DNA from 3 places in the Pseudomonas sp. NPDC089996 genome. Region 2 is predicted to be linked to each of the others. Evidence: predicted binding sites of a transcription regulator. Region 2 holds the regulator's gene; each other region holds the start of a gene.
The links. Region 2 encodes FliA, which starts transcription of late flagellar genes. Its sites were predicted from a motif close to CTAAAGTTTNNNNNNNNNNNGCCGNTAA; they were not measured.
Positions count from the first base shown of each region.

Region 1: ACIPW4_RS09080 (methyl-accepting chemotaxis protein) is a predicted target of FliA. The motif match lies at 3,578-3,605, and genes of this name have one in related genera.
Region 3: ACIPW4_RS04955 (methyl-accepting chemotaxis protein) is a predicted target of FliA. The motif match lies at 2,590-2,617, and genes of this name have one in related genera.

Region 1 is NZ_JBIVGA010000004.1:261,352-266,043, forward strand. Features, by position in the region: gene ubiB (ubiquinone biosynthesis regulatory protein kinase UbiB) at 1-588, shown strand, start outside; gene hisI (phosphoribosyl-AMP cyclohydrolase) at 661-1,053, shown strand; gene ACIPW4_RS09055 (phosphoribosyl-ATP diphosphatase) at 1,055-1,390, shown strand; gene ACIPW4_RS09060 (twin-arginine translocase TatA/TatE family subunit) at 1,417-1,689, shown strand; gene tatB (Sec-independent protein translocase protein TatB) at 1,693-2,067, shown strand; gene tatC (twin-arginine translocase subunit TatC) at 2,064-2,852, shown strand; gene ACIPW4_RS09075 (16S rRNA (uracil(1498)-N(3))-methyltransferase) at 2,849-3,556, shown strand; gene ACIPW4_RS09080 (methyl-accepting chemotaxis protein) at 3,657-4,692, shown strand, end outside.
Region 2 is NZ_JBIVGA010000008.1:226,891-231,582, reverse strand. Features, by position in the region: gene flhF (flagellar biosynthesis protein FlhF) at 1-568, shown strand, start outside; gene fleN (flagellar synthesis regulator FleN) at 662-1,495, shown strand; gene fliA (RNA polymerase sigma factor FliA) at 1,492-2,232, shown strand; gene ACIPW4_RS16440 (chemotaxis response regulator CheY) at 2,352-2,726, shown strand; gene ACIPW4_RS16435 (protein phosphatase CheZ) at 2,745-3,533, shown strand; gene ACIPW4_RS16430 (chemotaxis protein CheA) at 3,546-4,692, shown strand, end outside.
Region 3 is NZ_JBIVGA010000002.1:452,589-457,280, reverse strand. Features, by position in the region: gene ACIPW4_RS04960 (S8 family serine peptidase) at 1-309, shown strand, start outside; gene ACIPW4_RS04955 (methyl-accepting chemotaxis protein) at 321-2,465, opposite strand; gene ACIPW4_RS04950 (Na+/H+ antiporter family protein) at 2,734-4,053, shown strand; gene ACIPW4_RS04945 (FecR family protein) at 4,058-4,692, opposite strand, start outside.

The sequences.
Region 1 (4,692 bases), on a different contig from region 2:
ATCGACTCCGGCTGGGTACCGGCGCACACCAAGGTCAACGAGTTCGAAGCGGCGATCCGTACCGTGTGCGAGCCGATCTTCGAAAAACCGTTAAAGGATATTTCCTTCGGCCAGGTACTGATGCGTCTGTTCCAGACCGCTCGGCGCTTCAACATGGAAGTGCAGCCGCAGCTCGTACTGTTGCAGAAAACCCTGCTCAACATCGAAGGCCTGGGCCGTCAACTGTACCCCGACCTCGACCTCTGGAGCACCGCCCAACCCTACCTGGAACGCTGGATGCGCGACCGTTACAGCCCCAAGGCGGTGCTGGGCAATATCTACAGCCAGGCCGAGCAGTTGCCACACCTGGCCGGCATGACCCGCGACCTGCTCGAGCGTATGTCGCAACCGCACCTGCACGACCCACAATTGCCCGAGCGCCGCCGCCAAGGCGACCGCTGGCCGCTGCGCCTGCTTGGTGCCAGCCTGCTCGGCGGTGGCGCGGTGCTTGCAGCCAGTGCCGCAGAGACCGCCAGCCTCGCCGCCCCTGCCGCCTGGCCCGCATGGCTGATGCTGGCCGCCGGCCTTTACCTGATCGTGCGCCAATAGCCAGCCGCGCTGCTGGCTGGCACACTAGCGCAAAGGGCCCGGCACAGGAGCGGGCCCGCCTTGGAGTCGACGATGAAAGACTGGCTGGACGAGATCAAGTGGAACAGCGATGGCCTGGTACCGGCGATCGCCCAGGACCACAAGACCGGACGCGTGCTGATGATGGCCTGGATGAACCGCGAATCGCTGGCGTTGACCGCCGTCGAGCAACGTGCCATCTACTGGTCGCGTTCGCGTGGCAAGCTGTGGCGCAAGGGCGAAGAGTCCGGCCATGTGCAGAAGCTGCACGAAATGCGCCTGGACTGCGACGCCGACGTGATCATCCTGATGGTCGAGCAACTGGGCCATATCGCCTGCCATACCGGCCGCGAAAGCTGCTTCTATCGCGTCTTCGAGGACGGCCAGTGGAACCCCGTCGACCCGGTTCTGAAAGACCCGGATGCCATTTACAGCGCAGGACACTGACATGAGCGACACCCTCAACCGCCTGGCCGAAGTGCTCGAAGAGCGCAAACAAGCGGCGCCCGACAGCTCCTACGTGGCCAGCCTGTACCACAAGGGCCTGAACAAGATCCTCGAAAAGCTCGGCGAAGAGTCTGTCGAGACCATCATCGCGGCCAAAGACGCCGCCGTGAGCAAGGATTACAGTGATGTCATCTATGAAACCGCAGACTTGTGGTTCCATAGCCTGGTCATGCTCAGCGCACTGGGCCAGCATCCACAAGCCGTGCTCGACGAACTGGAGCGCCGTTTCGGGCTTTCCGGGCACGATGAAAAGGCCGCGCGTCAGCCTTCGGCCTGAGCGAAATAGAATTCTAGGAGAGCAACATGGGTATTTTTGACTGGAAACACTGGATCGTCCTGCTGGTGGTCGTGGTTCTGGTGTTCGGCACCAAGAAGCTGAAGAACTTCGGCGGCGACCTGGGCGAATCGATCAAGGGCTTCCGCAAGGCCATGAACGACGAAGAAACCAAGCCGGCCGAGCACACCCCGCCGCCCGCCCAGCCTGTACCGCCGGTGCAGAACACTGCGCAGCCGCAGCAAGGCCACACCATCGAGGGCCAGGCCCAGCCGGTCCAAGAGCCGCAGCGGAAAGACTGACCCATGTTCGGCATCAGCTTCAGCGAGTTGCTACTCGTCGGCCTGGTCGCCCTGCTGGTGCTCGGCCCCGAGCGCCTGCCTGGCGCCGCGCGAACCGCGGGGCTGTGGATAGGGCGGCTGAAACGCAGCTTCAATGCGATCAAGATGGAAGTCGAGCGCGAAATCGGTGCCGACGACATACGCCGCCAGCTGCATAACGAGCACATCCTGCAGATGGAAGAGGAAGCCAAGCGCATCCTCAACCCGCAGAAGCCGCCAGTACCGTCGCCAACCGCTACCGAGCCTGCCGTTGCGCCAACGGCAACGCCGATAGCGCCAGTAGCGCCGACGGCCACGCCGGAACCGACCGAACAGCCTCAACCGCCGCGAGCCCCATGAGCGAAAATCCGCAACACGACCAGCCAATGCCGCTGGTTTCGCACCTGACCGAACTGCGTACCCGCCTGTTGCGCTGCGTGGCGGTCATCTTCCTGATCTTTGCCGGGCTGTTCTCCTTCGCCCAGCAGATCTACACCTTGGTATCGGCGCCACTGCGCGACCACTTGCCGGCCAACGCGACGATGATCGCCACCGACGTGGCCTCGCCGTTTCTGACGCCGTTCAAGCTGACCATGATCGTCTCGCTGTTCCTGTCGATCCCGTTCATCCTCCAACAGATCTGGGGCTTCATCGCGCCAGGCCTGTACCGCCACGAAAAGCGCATCGCCATTCCATTGCTGGTGTCGAGCATCCTGCTGTTCTACGCCGGCATGGCCTTCGCGTACTTCCTGGTGTTCCCGCTGATGTTCAAGTTCTTCGCCGCCGCCACCCCGGCAGGCGTGGCGATGATGACCGACATCGCCAACTACCTCGACTTCGTCATGACGCTGTTCTTCGCCTTCGGTGTCGCTTTCGAGATCCCGGTTGCCGTGGTACTGCTGGTGTGGATCGGCGTGGTCGACGTGAAGTACCTGAAGAAGGTCCGCCCGTACGTGATCATCGGCTGCTTCGTGGTCGGCATGGTCCTCACCCCGCCCGACATTTTCTCGCAGACCCTGCTCGCGGTGCCGATGTGGCTGCTGTTCGAGATCGGCGTGCTGTGCGGCAGCCTGATACGCAAGCGCGGCCATGCCGACGACGAAGCCAACGACCCTAACGACCAGCCGCCAGCGACCCAGCCGTGAACCTGTTACTCCTCGAAGAGGCCGACTTCGTCGCGGCCGACCGCGTCGTCCTCGCTGATCGGCGCTTCATCCACATGCAGGATATTCACCGCGTCGCCGTGGGCGACACGCTGCGCGTGGGGCGCATCAACGGCTTGATGGGCAAGGCCACAGTGCTGCGCCTGGAACAGCACGAAGCCGAGCTGGAAGTGGCCTTCGACCAGCAACCACCGGCCAAGCTGCCACTGACCCTGGTGCTGGCCGTGCCGCGACCGAAGATGCTGCGCCGGCTGTTCCAGACCGTTGCCACCCTGGGTGTGCCTCGGCTGATCCTGGTCAACAGCTACAAGGTCGAGAAGAGCTTCTGGCAAACACCGTTTCTCAACCCTGAAACCATTCGCGAGCACCTGATTCTCGGCCTGGAGCAAGCCCGCGACACGGTATTGCCCGAGGTGATCATCGAAAAACGCTTCAAACCGTTCGTCGAAGACCGCCTGCCCGCCATCGCCAACGGCACCCTTGGCCTGGTCGGCCACCCCGGCCCCTACCCCGCCTGCCCTCGCGCCGTCGATGGTCCGGTAACCCTGGCCATCGGCCCGGAAGGCGGCTGGATCCCTTACGAAATCGATTTGCTTGGCAAGGCCGGCCTGGCTCCCGTGCAGCTGGGTGAGCGCATCCTGCGCGTGGAAACCGCTGTAACTGCCTTGCTCTCAAGGATTTTCTGACAATCGGGTCAGCTTTTTACTATCAAGTTTCCCCGGCGCAGGCCGATGGTGTTGGCAACACAACAACAATCTGTGCTGCCATGTTGCCGGGGAGTCGAACATGTACCAATGGTTTTCCCAATCGCTGGGGAATGTAAGCGTCAATCGCAAGTTGGGGCTGGGCTTCGGCCTGGTGTTGTTGCTGACCCTTGCCATCACCGTAACAGGCTGGCTTGGCATGGACAGCATCATCAACCGGGGTGACAAGCTCGGTAATATCTCGGTCATCCTCCAGCACACCCAGGACCTGCGGATCGCCCGCCAGCACTACGAGCGCAAGCCTGACCAGGCCTCATCGGGCGAGATCGAACAGGCGCTGGGCAATCTCGAGCGCCAGGTTCAGCTGATGCTCACGCTGATCGAGCAGCCTGCCGACCGCCAGCGCCTGGACCAGCAAATGGAAGCCGTACGCCAGTACCGCCGCGCGTTCAACGAGCTGCGCCAAGGCGCTGACAATACACAGACGCTGCAGCGCATGGCCGATCAAGGTACGGTGCTGCTTCAGACCAGCCAAGCCATGACCGCTTCACAAACGCAAGTGCGTGACGACGGCGCCCGCCAGGCCAAGGCAACGCTTGCCGGGGCTACGGTGCTGGCTTTGATACTGGGCCTGCTCGCGGCATGGGCCATTACCCGGCAGATCATCATCCCCCTGCGCCAGACCCTCGCCGCCGCCGAGCGTGTGGCCAACGGCGACCTGCGCCAGGACCTGCATGCGACCCGGCGCGATGAGCTTGGCCAGTTACAAGCCAGTATGCAGCGCATGACCCAGGCCCTGCGCGAGCTGATCGGTGGCATCGGCGATGGTGTAACCCAGATCGCCAGCGCTGCCGAAGAACTGTCGGCGGTGACCGAACAGACCAGCGCAGGGGTCAACAATCAAAAGGTCGAGACCGACCAGGTGGCGACTGCGATGAACGAAATGGCCGCCACCGTGCATGAAGTGGCGCGCAATGCCGAGCAGGCTTCCGAAGCTGCGGCAATGGCCGACCAGCAGGCGCGCGAGGGTGATCGTGTGGTCAGCGAGGCGGTCACGCAGATCGAGCGCCTGGCCAGCGAAGTGGTCAACTCCAGCGAGGCGATGAACCAGCTCAAGG
Region 2 (4,692 bases):
GAACCTGGCCCTGGTGAGCATGGACAGCTTCCGCATCGGTGCCCAGGAGCAGCTCAAGACTTTGGGCCGCATCCTCAACGTGCCGGTGACCTACGTCGACCCGGGCCAATCACTGGCGGCGGCGCTGGAACCGCTGCTGCGCAAGCGCGTGGTGCTGATCGACACTGCCGGCCTGCAGGCCAGCGACCCGGCTCTGCGCATGCAGCTGGAAACCCTGGCCGGGCGTGGCATCGCCGCGAAGAACTACCTGGTGCTGGCCACCACCAGCCAGAAGCAGGTGCTGACCGCTGCCTACCACAGCTACAAACGCTGCGGCCTGGCCGGTTGCATCCTGACCAAACTCGATGAAACGGCGAGCCTCGGCGATGTGCTGAGCCTGGCCATCAGTCATGAACTGCCCGTGGCCTACCTCACCGACGGCCCGCGCATTCCTGACGACCTGCACCTGCCGCGCCCGCACCAACTGGTGACCCGCGCGGTCAACGTGCAGTTGCAGGACGAGCCCAGCGAAGAGGCAATGGCCGACATGTTCGCTGATCTCTACCACAACCCGCGGCGCGCGGGTTGAGGATGAAGCGTATGCAAAGTACCTACATTCCGGGGCTGGCAGTAATGCTCCGCGTGTGGCTTGGGTCCAAGCGAGACAAGGTAAACAACGAACATGGGTAGCATGCATCCCGTACAGGTGATCGCCGTCACCGGTGGCAAAGGTGGCGTCGGCAAGACTAACGTTTCAGTGAACCTGTCCCTGGCGCTGGCCGAACTCGGCCGCCGGGTGATGCTGCTGGACGCCGACCTGGGCCTGGCCAATGTCGACGTCCTGCTGGGCCTCACCCCGAAACGCACCCTGGCCGATGTCATCGAGGGCCGCTGCGAGCTGCGCGACGTGCTGTTGCAGGGGCCTGGTGGTGTGCGCATCGTCCCGGCCGCCTCCGGTACCCAGAGCATGGTGCACCTGGCTCCGGCCCAGCATGCCGGCCTGATCCAGGCCTTCAGCGAGATCGGCGACAACCTCGACGTGCTGGTGATCGACACCGCTGCCGGTATTGGTGACTCGGTGGTCAGCTTCGTTCGCGCTGCCCAGGAAGTGCTGCTGGTGGTGTGCGACGAGCCGACCTCGATCACCGACGCCTACGCGCTGATCAAGCTGCTCAACCGCGACTACGGCATGAACCGTTTCCGCGTGCTGGCCAACATGGCGCAGAGCCCGCAGGAAGGGCGCAACCTGTTCGCCAAGCTGACCAAGGTCACCGACCGCTTCCTCGACGTCGCCTTGCAGTACGTTGGCGCCGTGCCGTACGACGAGTGCGTGCGCAAGGCGGTGCAGAAGCAGCGCGCCGTGTACGAAGCCTTCCCGCGCTCCAAGTGCGCCCTGGCCTTCAAGGCCATCGCGCAGAAAGTCGACAGCTGGCCGCTGCCCGCCAACCCGCGCGGGCACCTTGAGTTCTTCGTCGAGCGCCTGGTGCAACCCACCAGCGCAGGGCCCGTGTTATGAACGCGAGCGGTTTCAAGATGTACAGCAAGGCGTCGAAGGACGCCCAGTACGAGCTGGTGGAACGCTATGCGCCGCTGGTCAAGCGCATCGCCTATCACCTGTTGGCACGCCTGCCCGCCAACGTTCAGGTCGAGGACCTGATCCAGGCCGGCATGATCGGGCTGCTGGAAGTGGCCAACAAGTACGACGCCAGCAAGGGCGCCAGCTTTGAAACCTACGCCGGTATCCGCATCCGCGGGGCCATGCTCGATGAGGTCCGCAAGGGCGATTGGGCACCGCGTTCGGTGCACCGCAATACGCGCATGGTCAGCGATGCGATGCGCGCCGTTGAAGCAAGAACTGGCCGCGACGCTAAAGATCATGAAGTTGCTGCCGAACTCCAGTTGAGTCTCGATGATTACTACGGGATCTTGAACGATACCCTGGGTAGCCGCCTGTTCAGTTTCGACGACCTGTTGCAGGACGGCGAGCACGAAGGGCTGCACGAGGACGGTGCCAGTGGCCAGGTCGAGCCGTCGCGCGATCTGGAAGACGAGCGCTTCCAGGCTGCGCTGACCGATGCGATCGCCAACCTGCCGGAGCGTGAGCGGCTGGTGTTGGCGCTGTACTACGACGAAGAGCTGAACCTCAAGGAAATCGGTGAGGTGCTGGGAGTCAGCGAATCGCGTGTCAGCCAGTTGCACAGCCAGTGTGCCGCGCGCCTGCGCAGCCGCCTGGGGGAATGGCGGGCGCGTTGAGCCCGGGGTCGTTGCAGTCGTTTTCCACGTTCGTTTTCCATGTTGTACCGAATTGAATTAACGCGCGCCCGGGGGCCGGGCGCGTTTGAGACTGCTTGGAGGTCTACTTGAACAAAGACATGAAAATCCTCATCGTTGACGACTTTTCGACGATGCGGCGGATCATCAAGAACCTGTTGCGTGACCTGGGCTTCACCAACACCGATGAGGCCGACGACGGCACCACCGCGCTGCCGATGCTCGAAAGCGGCCATTACGACTTCCTGGTGACCGACTGGAACATGCCAGGCATGTCCGGTATCGACCTGCTGCGCAAGGTCCGTGCCCACGATCGCCTGAAAACCATGCCGGTGCTGATGGTGACTGCCGAAGCCAAGCGCGACCAGATCATCGAAGCGGCCCAGGCCGGCGTCAATGGTTACGTGGTCAAGCCGTTCACCGCCCAGGTGCTCAAAGAAAAGATCGAGAAGATCTTCGAACGCGTCAACGGCTGAGTCACGTCAGGGGGCGCCATGGAGTCATCAAACACGTCCTTGGGGGAGTTCGAATCGACCCTCAAGAAGCACGCGCAGGAACTGGTCGAGAGCCTTGAGAAGGGGCGCTTCGGCGATGCCGTGCAGCTGATCCATCAGCTGAACCAGACCCGCGACCGTGGCCTGTATCAGGAAGTCGGCAAGCTCACCCGTGAGCTGCACAGCGCGATCGTCAGCTTCCAGATCGACCCGCGCATGCCGCAGGCCGAGGAAGTCTCGCAGATCACCGACGCCACCGAACGCCTGTCCTACGTGGTCAAGCTCACCGAAGGTGCCGCCAACCGCACCATGGACCTGGTGGAGGAGAGCACCCCGGTGCTCAACGACCTGGCAGCCGAGGCGCAAGGCTTGAGCGTCGATTGGCAGCGCTTCATGCGCCGCGAAGTCGCCGCGCCGGAGTTCCGCGAGCTGGTCAGGCGCGTCGACAGTTTCCTGACGCACAGCGCCGAGGGCAACCGCAAGGTCGCCGGCCACCTCAACGACATTCTGCTGGCCCAGGACTATCAGGACCTGACCGGCCAGGTGATCAAGCGCGTGACTGCGCTGGTGACCGAAGTGGAAAGCAACCTGCTCAAGCTCGTGCTGATGGCCAGTCAGGTCGACCGCTTTGCCGGTATCGAACATGACCACCAGCAGCTGCGCGCTGAAAAAGATCAAGAAAAACATCCGACTCGGGGTGAAGGTCCGCAGATTCATGCCGATAAGCGTGAAGACGTTGTGTCCGGTCAGGACGACGTCGACGATCTGCTGTCCAGCCTGGGTTTTTAAGGAGCACGTTTAATGAGCTTCGGCGCCGATGAAGAAATCCTTCAGGATTTCCTGGTAGAAGCCGGCGAAATTCTTGAGCAACTGTCCGAGCAACTGGTCGAGCTGGAAAGCCGGCCCGACGATGCCGACCTGCTCAATGCGATCTTTCGCGGTTTCCACACTGTAAAAGGGGGCGCCGGCTTCCTTCAGCTGAACGAGCTGGTGGAGTGCTGCCATATCGCCGAGAACGTGTTCGACATCCTGCGCAAAGGTGAGCGCCGGGTCGACGCGGAACTGATGGACGTGGTGCTCGAAGCACTGGATACGGTCAACAGCATGTTCGGCCAGGTGCGTGAGCGCAGTGAAGTGACTCCGGCCACTCCGGAGCTGCTGGCGGCGTTGTCGCGCCTGGCGGAACCTGCCAGCGCCGACACCGCTGTATCGCTCGTCGAAGCTGCGCCTGAGCCTGTGGCCAGCGAAGCGGACATCACCGACACCGAGTTCGAGCAACTGCTCGATTCGCTCGATGCGGTCAAAGCCGAAGCGGCTGCCGCCGAACAGCAGATGCAGGGCGAGACCCTGAGCGGTTCGGGTGACGACATCACCGACGCCGAATTCGAATCGCTGCTCGACCAGCTGCATGGCAAGGGCCAGTTCTCGCCCGAGGTGGCCGTCGCCGAACCGGTGGTCACCGCCAGTGCGCCCGTGAGCGATGAGATCACCGACGAAGAATTCGAGTCGTTGCTCGACCAGTTGCATGGCAAGGGCACATTCCAGGCCGATGCCTTGCCAGTTGCAGCGGCTGCGGTGCAAAGCGCCGTCGTGCCTGCCAGCAGTGACGAGATCACCGAGCACGAGTTCGAAGCGTTGCTCGACCAGCTGCACGGCAAGGGCAAGTTTGCCGGCGAAACCGCCGTGGCCCAGGCGCCTGTCGCCGTGGCGGCCCCGGTTGAAAGCAAACCGGTCGCCCGGCCTGCGGCCGCTGCGCCTGCCGCTGCCAAGCCTGCCGCGCCAGCCCGCACCCCGGCCCCGGCCGCGGAAAAGCCAGCCAGCGAAGCGGAAACCACCGTGCGTGTCGACACCGCGCGCCTGGACGAGATCATGAACATGGTCGGCGAGCTGGTGCTGGTGCGTAACCGCCTGGTGCGACTGGGCCTGAACAGTGGCGACGAGGCCATGT
Region 3 (4,692 bases), on a different contig from region 2:
GGCCCATTGCAGGACAAAAAAGGCAATGACAGGGATTACACCGACAACTATGCCGGTACTTCATCAGCGACGCCGATGGTCGCGGGCGCGCTTTGCCTGATCCAGTCCTATGCCTTGCAGCAGCACCACCTCTACCTCGACAGTGAGCAGATGCACCTGTTGGTCATGGCCAGCGGCTTCCAGGACGCGACCCTGCCGTACAGCAGTGTTCTGCCCATGGGGGCCAGGCCTGACGTGCAGGGTGCACTGGTGCTGCTTGACCGTATCCTCGGTGGTGGCCGCTTCCACAGCACCAAGGATGAGTTGTAGCCGCGCACGCATCAGACCCGGAACTGATCCATCAACGCCTGTTGCTGGTTGGCCAGGCTGTTCAACGACTGGCTGACCCGCGCTGACTCGTTGGCCTGGCCGGACAGCGATTCGGTGACATCGCGGATGGTCGCGACGTTGCTGTTGATCTCTTCGGCCACCGCACTTTGCTCTTCGGCGGCCGAGGCGATCTGCAGGTTCATGTCGGTGATCACACTTACCGCCTGGCCGATGCGCTGCAGCGCGCTCACCGCCTGGCCCACCTGCTCGACACCACCCTGGGCCTGGCGATGGCTGTGGTCCATGCTGCCCACCACGTCGCGAGTACCGGCCTGCAGGGCTTCGATCACCTGGCGGGTCTCTTCCACCGACTCCTGGGTGCGCTGTGCCAGGTTACGCACTTCGTCGGCGACCACCGCGAAGCCGCGGCCTGCCTCACCGGCACGGGCGGCCTCGATGGCCGCGTTGAGTGCCAGCAGGTTGGTCTGCTCGGCGATCGAGCGGATCACCTCCAGTACCGAACCGATTTTCTCGCTGTTCTGCGCCAGGCCTTCGACTTCGGCCATGGCCTCGCTCATGTTGGCAGCCAGGGCATCGATGCTGGTGGTGGTGCGGTCGATCACCGCCAGGCCTTCGCGGGTGGCCTGGTCGGCCTCGCGGGCGGCTTGCGCGGCCTGTGCGGCGCTGCGGGCAACGTCCTGGGCAGTCGCGCTCATCTCGTGGGAGGCAGTGGCGACCTGGTCGACCTGGCGGTACTGCTGCTCCATGCCGGCGCTGGTTTCGCTGGCAATCGCCGAAGACTGGTCGGCGGTGCCGCGGGCGGCATGCACCGAGCGCTTCACCTCGGCGATGGTTGGTTGCAGTTTGTCGAGAAAGCGGTTGAACCAGCCGGCCAGTTCGCCGAGTTCGTCGCGCTTGTCGTAAGTCAGGCGGCGGGTCAGGTCACCTTCGCCGCTGGCGATGTCCTTGAGCATCGCGGCCACGCCGAGGATCGGCTTGGTGACGCCACGGGCCATCAGCCAGACCAGCAGCAAGCCGGCAATAGCTGCAGCCAGGCCCAGGCCCAGTTCCAGCAGGGTGCCGCTGGTGTTCAGGGTATCCAGCTCTTGCTTGAGCGCTTCGGCGGGGCCGGTCAGGGCATTTTCCGGAACATCCAGCAGCACGCCCCAGGGCTGGGCGCCGGGGATCGGTTCAAAGGCTGCCAGTACCTTCAGGCGGGCCTGGTCGTGAAGGATGCTGAGCTTGCCCTCAGCCAGCTTGCGCACCAACTCGGCGCCCTGGCGCGGGTCGACCTGGGCGAAGCGTTGGGCCAGCTTGCTGGCATCGGCGCTGTAACCGGCCAGCAGGCCGACCGGGCTGAGGATGCCGACCGTGGTGCGGCCTTCGTAGAGGCTGCGGCTGGCGTCCTGGCTCAGGGCCTGCAGGCTGTTGAGGTTGATGTCGATGGACAGGGTGGCGATGATCTTGCCGTTGACCGCCAGCGGGAAGACGATGCTGGTCATCAGCACGCGCTGGCCGTCGATGTCATAGAAGTACGGCTCCACCACGCAGACCTTGCCGGTGCTGCGCGGGCAGGTCCACCAGGTGTTGGCCGGCTGGCCGCTGGGGCCGATCTCGGTATTGGCCAGGTCGTGCTCGGGCAGGGCCATGGCAGTCAGCTGGCCGGCACGCGGCTGTGACCAGTACAGCGAGAAGCGCCCGGTTTCGTTGCTGCCCAGCTCGGGTTTGTCAGCGAACAGGCTGTCCTTGTTGTCCAGCGCATTGGGTTCGAACACCAGCGACAGGCCAAGCAGGTCAGGGTTGGCCTGCAGGGCGGTGCGCACCTGGCGGGTCAGGTCTTCACGCAGGTCGAAGGCGTCGAGGAAGCGTTTCTCCGCCTGTTCACGCAGGAACAGCACCTGGCGCGAGAAGCCCGCGCCGTACTGGTAGGCGTCCATGAACTGGCGGCGGATGTTGAGGGCCTGGACTTCGCCTTGCGACTCGATACGCGCTTGCGCGGCTTCGGTGAGCATCTGCATGCTGCTGGCCTTCACCAGGTCCGAGCTGTGGTCCATGCGATACAGCGAAAGGCCGACGAGCAGGGTGACGATGCCAGCGAGGCAGAGACCAGCGAGCAGGGTGATCTTCCACTGGATGGAGAGTTGTCGCAAAGGCATGGGGTGAGTCCCTTTTTATGCAGTAAGGGTTTTTGAGGGGCTGGGGGGTGTTCGCTGTGACGCTTCTGTCGCCTGAGAGATCGAGCGCCGCCCGCGCGGCGCTCGATCTCTCGGCCTCCCACCTATATCGACCCTGGCGCTTTTTTCTTTATTCAAACATTCAATTTAATATGACTGCGAAATGCGCCGTAATATGGCGCTTTTGACATCTAGCGCGCACTCCGTCAGAGTGCGCGCTTTTTGTCTGTCGCTAGAGGAAACTCAAACCATGAATGCAGTGATCGCCGCAGTCGGCATCATGCTGATACTCAGCCTGTCCCGCGTGCACGTGGTCATCGCCCTGATCATCGGTGCACTGGCCGGCGGCCTAGTCGGCGGCTTGGGGATCGAAGGCACGCTCAAGGCCTTCAATGGTGGCCTCGGTGGCGGCGCCACGGTGGCCATGTCCTACGCGTTGCTCGGCGCCTTTGCCGTGGCCATCGCCAAATCGGGCCTGGCCCATGCCCTGGCCGACCGTGCCCTGGCCATGATCGACCGCCAGGGCCATGCCAATGGCGGCAAGGTCAAATGGCTGCTGATCGGCCTGATGCTGGTGGTGGCGGTGTCGTCGCAGAACATCCTGCCCATCCACATCGCCTTCATTCCACTGCTGGTACCGCCACTGCTGTACGTGCTGACGCGCCTGCGCATCGACCGCCGGCTGATTGCCTGCGTGATCACCTTCGGCCTGATCACGCCGTACATGTTCCTGCCGGTGGGCTTTGGCAACATTTTCCTCAACGAGATCCTGCTGGCCAATGTCGCTCGGGCCGGGGTCGATGTGAGTGGGGTCAACGTCACCCATGCCATGGCCATTCCGGCCGCCGGCATGTTCGCCGGCCTGCTGCTGGCGGTGTTCATCAGCTACCGCAAGAAGCGCGACTACGACCTGGCGCGCATCGAGCAGGTCGAGCAGGTCAGCGTCCGGTACAACCCGCTGACCCTGCTGGTGGCGGGGCTGGCGATCGCTGCGGCGTTCATCGTGCAGTTGTGGCTGGATTCGATGATCATCGGCGCCATGGTCGGTTTCCTGATCTTCTCGCTGTCGGGCATCGTGCGCTGGAAGGACACCGACGACCTGTTCACCGAAGGCATGAAGATGATGGCCATGATCGGCTTCATCATGATTGCCGCCTCGGGCTTTGCCGATGTGCTGAAGGCCACTGGCGAGGTCCAGAGCCTGGTCGAGGCCTCTGCACAATGGATCGACCACAGCAAGGGCGTGGGCGCCTTGCTGATGCTGTTGGTGGGGTTGCTGGTGACCATGGGCATCGGTTCGTCGTTCTCGACGGTGCCGATCCTGGCGGCGATCTTCGTGCCGCTGTGCGTGCAACTGGGCTTCGACCCACTGGCCACCGTGTGCATTGTCGGTACCGCAGGTGCCCTGGGCGATGCCGGCTCGCCGGCTTCGGACTCGACCCTCGGCCCGACCTCGGGGCTGAATGTGGATGGCCAGCACCACCACATCTGGGACACCGTGGTTCCCACCTTCCTCCACTACAACCTGCCGCTGCTGGCGTTCGGCTGGCTGGCGGCGATGACGCTGTAAGGCGTCAGCCCTTGTCGGGTGGCGGGGAGATGCTGTTGAGGACGGTGCTGCCGTCCTTGCTGCGGGTCAGGTAGATCGGCAGCACCTTGGGCAGCTTGTCCACCAGCTGCCCGACCTCGCGGGTGTTGTAGATGCCGCTGATGCGCATGCGCCCGGTGCCGGGGTCTGCCAGCAGCAGCGGGGCGTCGAGGTAGCGGTTGATCACCGGCAGGGCCTGTTCCAGGCTCAGGTTGTCGAGCACCAGCTTGCCGTTGCGCCAGGCCAGGCTGTTGTCGTAGTCGTCGTTTTCGGCCAGTTGCGGCTCGAAGTCGCCGGTGTGGTAGCTGGCCTGCATGCCAGGGCCAAGGCGGTAGCCGCCCGCGTTGCCATCACTGCTGACCAGCACCGAGCCCTGCACCAAGGTGACCTTGACCTGATCCTGGTACTTCCAGACGTTGAACTGGGTACCGGTGACGCGGGTCTGGCCGCGGCCAGCGCGGACGATGAACGGGTGGCTGCTGTCGTGCTGCACCTTGAAGAAGGCTTCACCACGCTTGAGCGTGACCTGACGCTGGTCCTTGTAGTTGAAGTAGGTCAGTTCGGTGTGGAGGTTGAGCTCGACCGTGCTGCCGTCGCTCAACTGCACGGTCTGCATGTCGT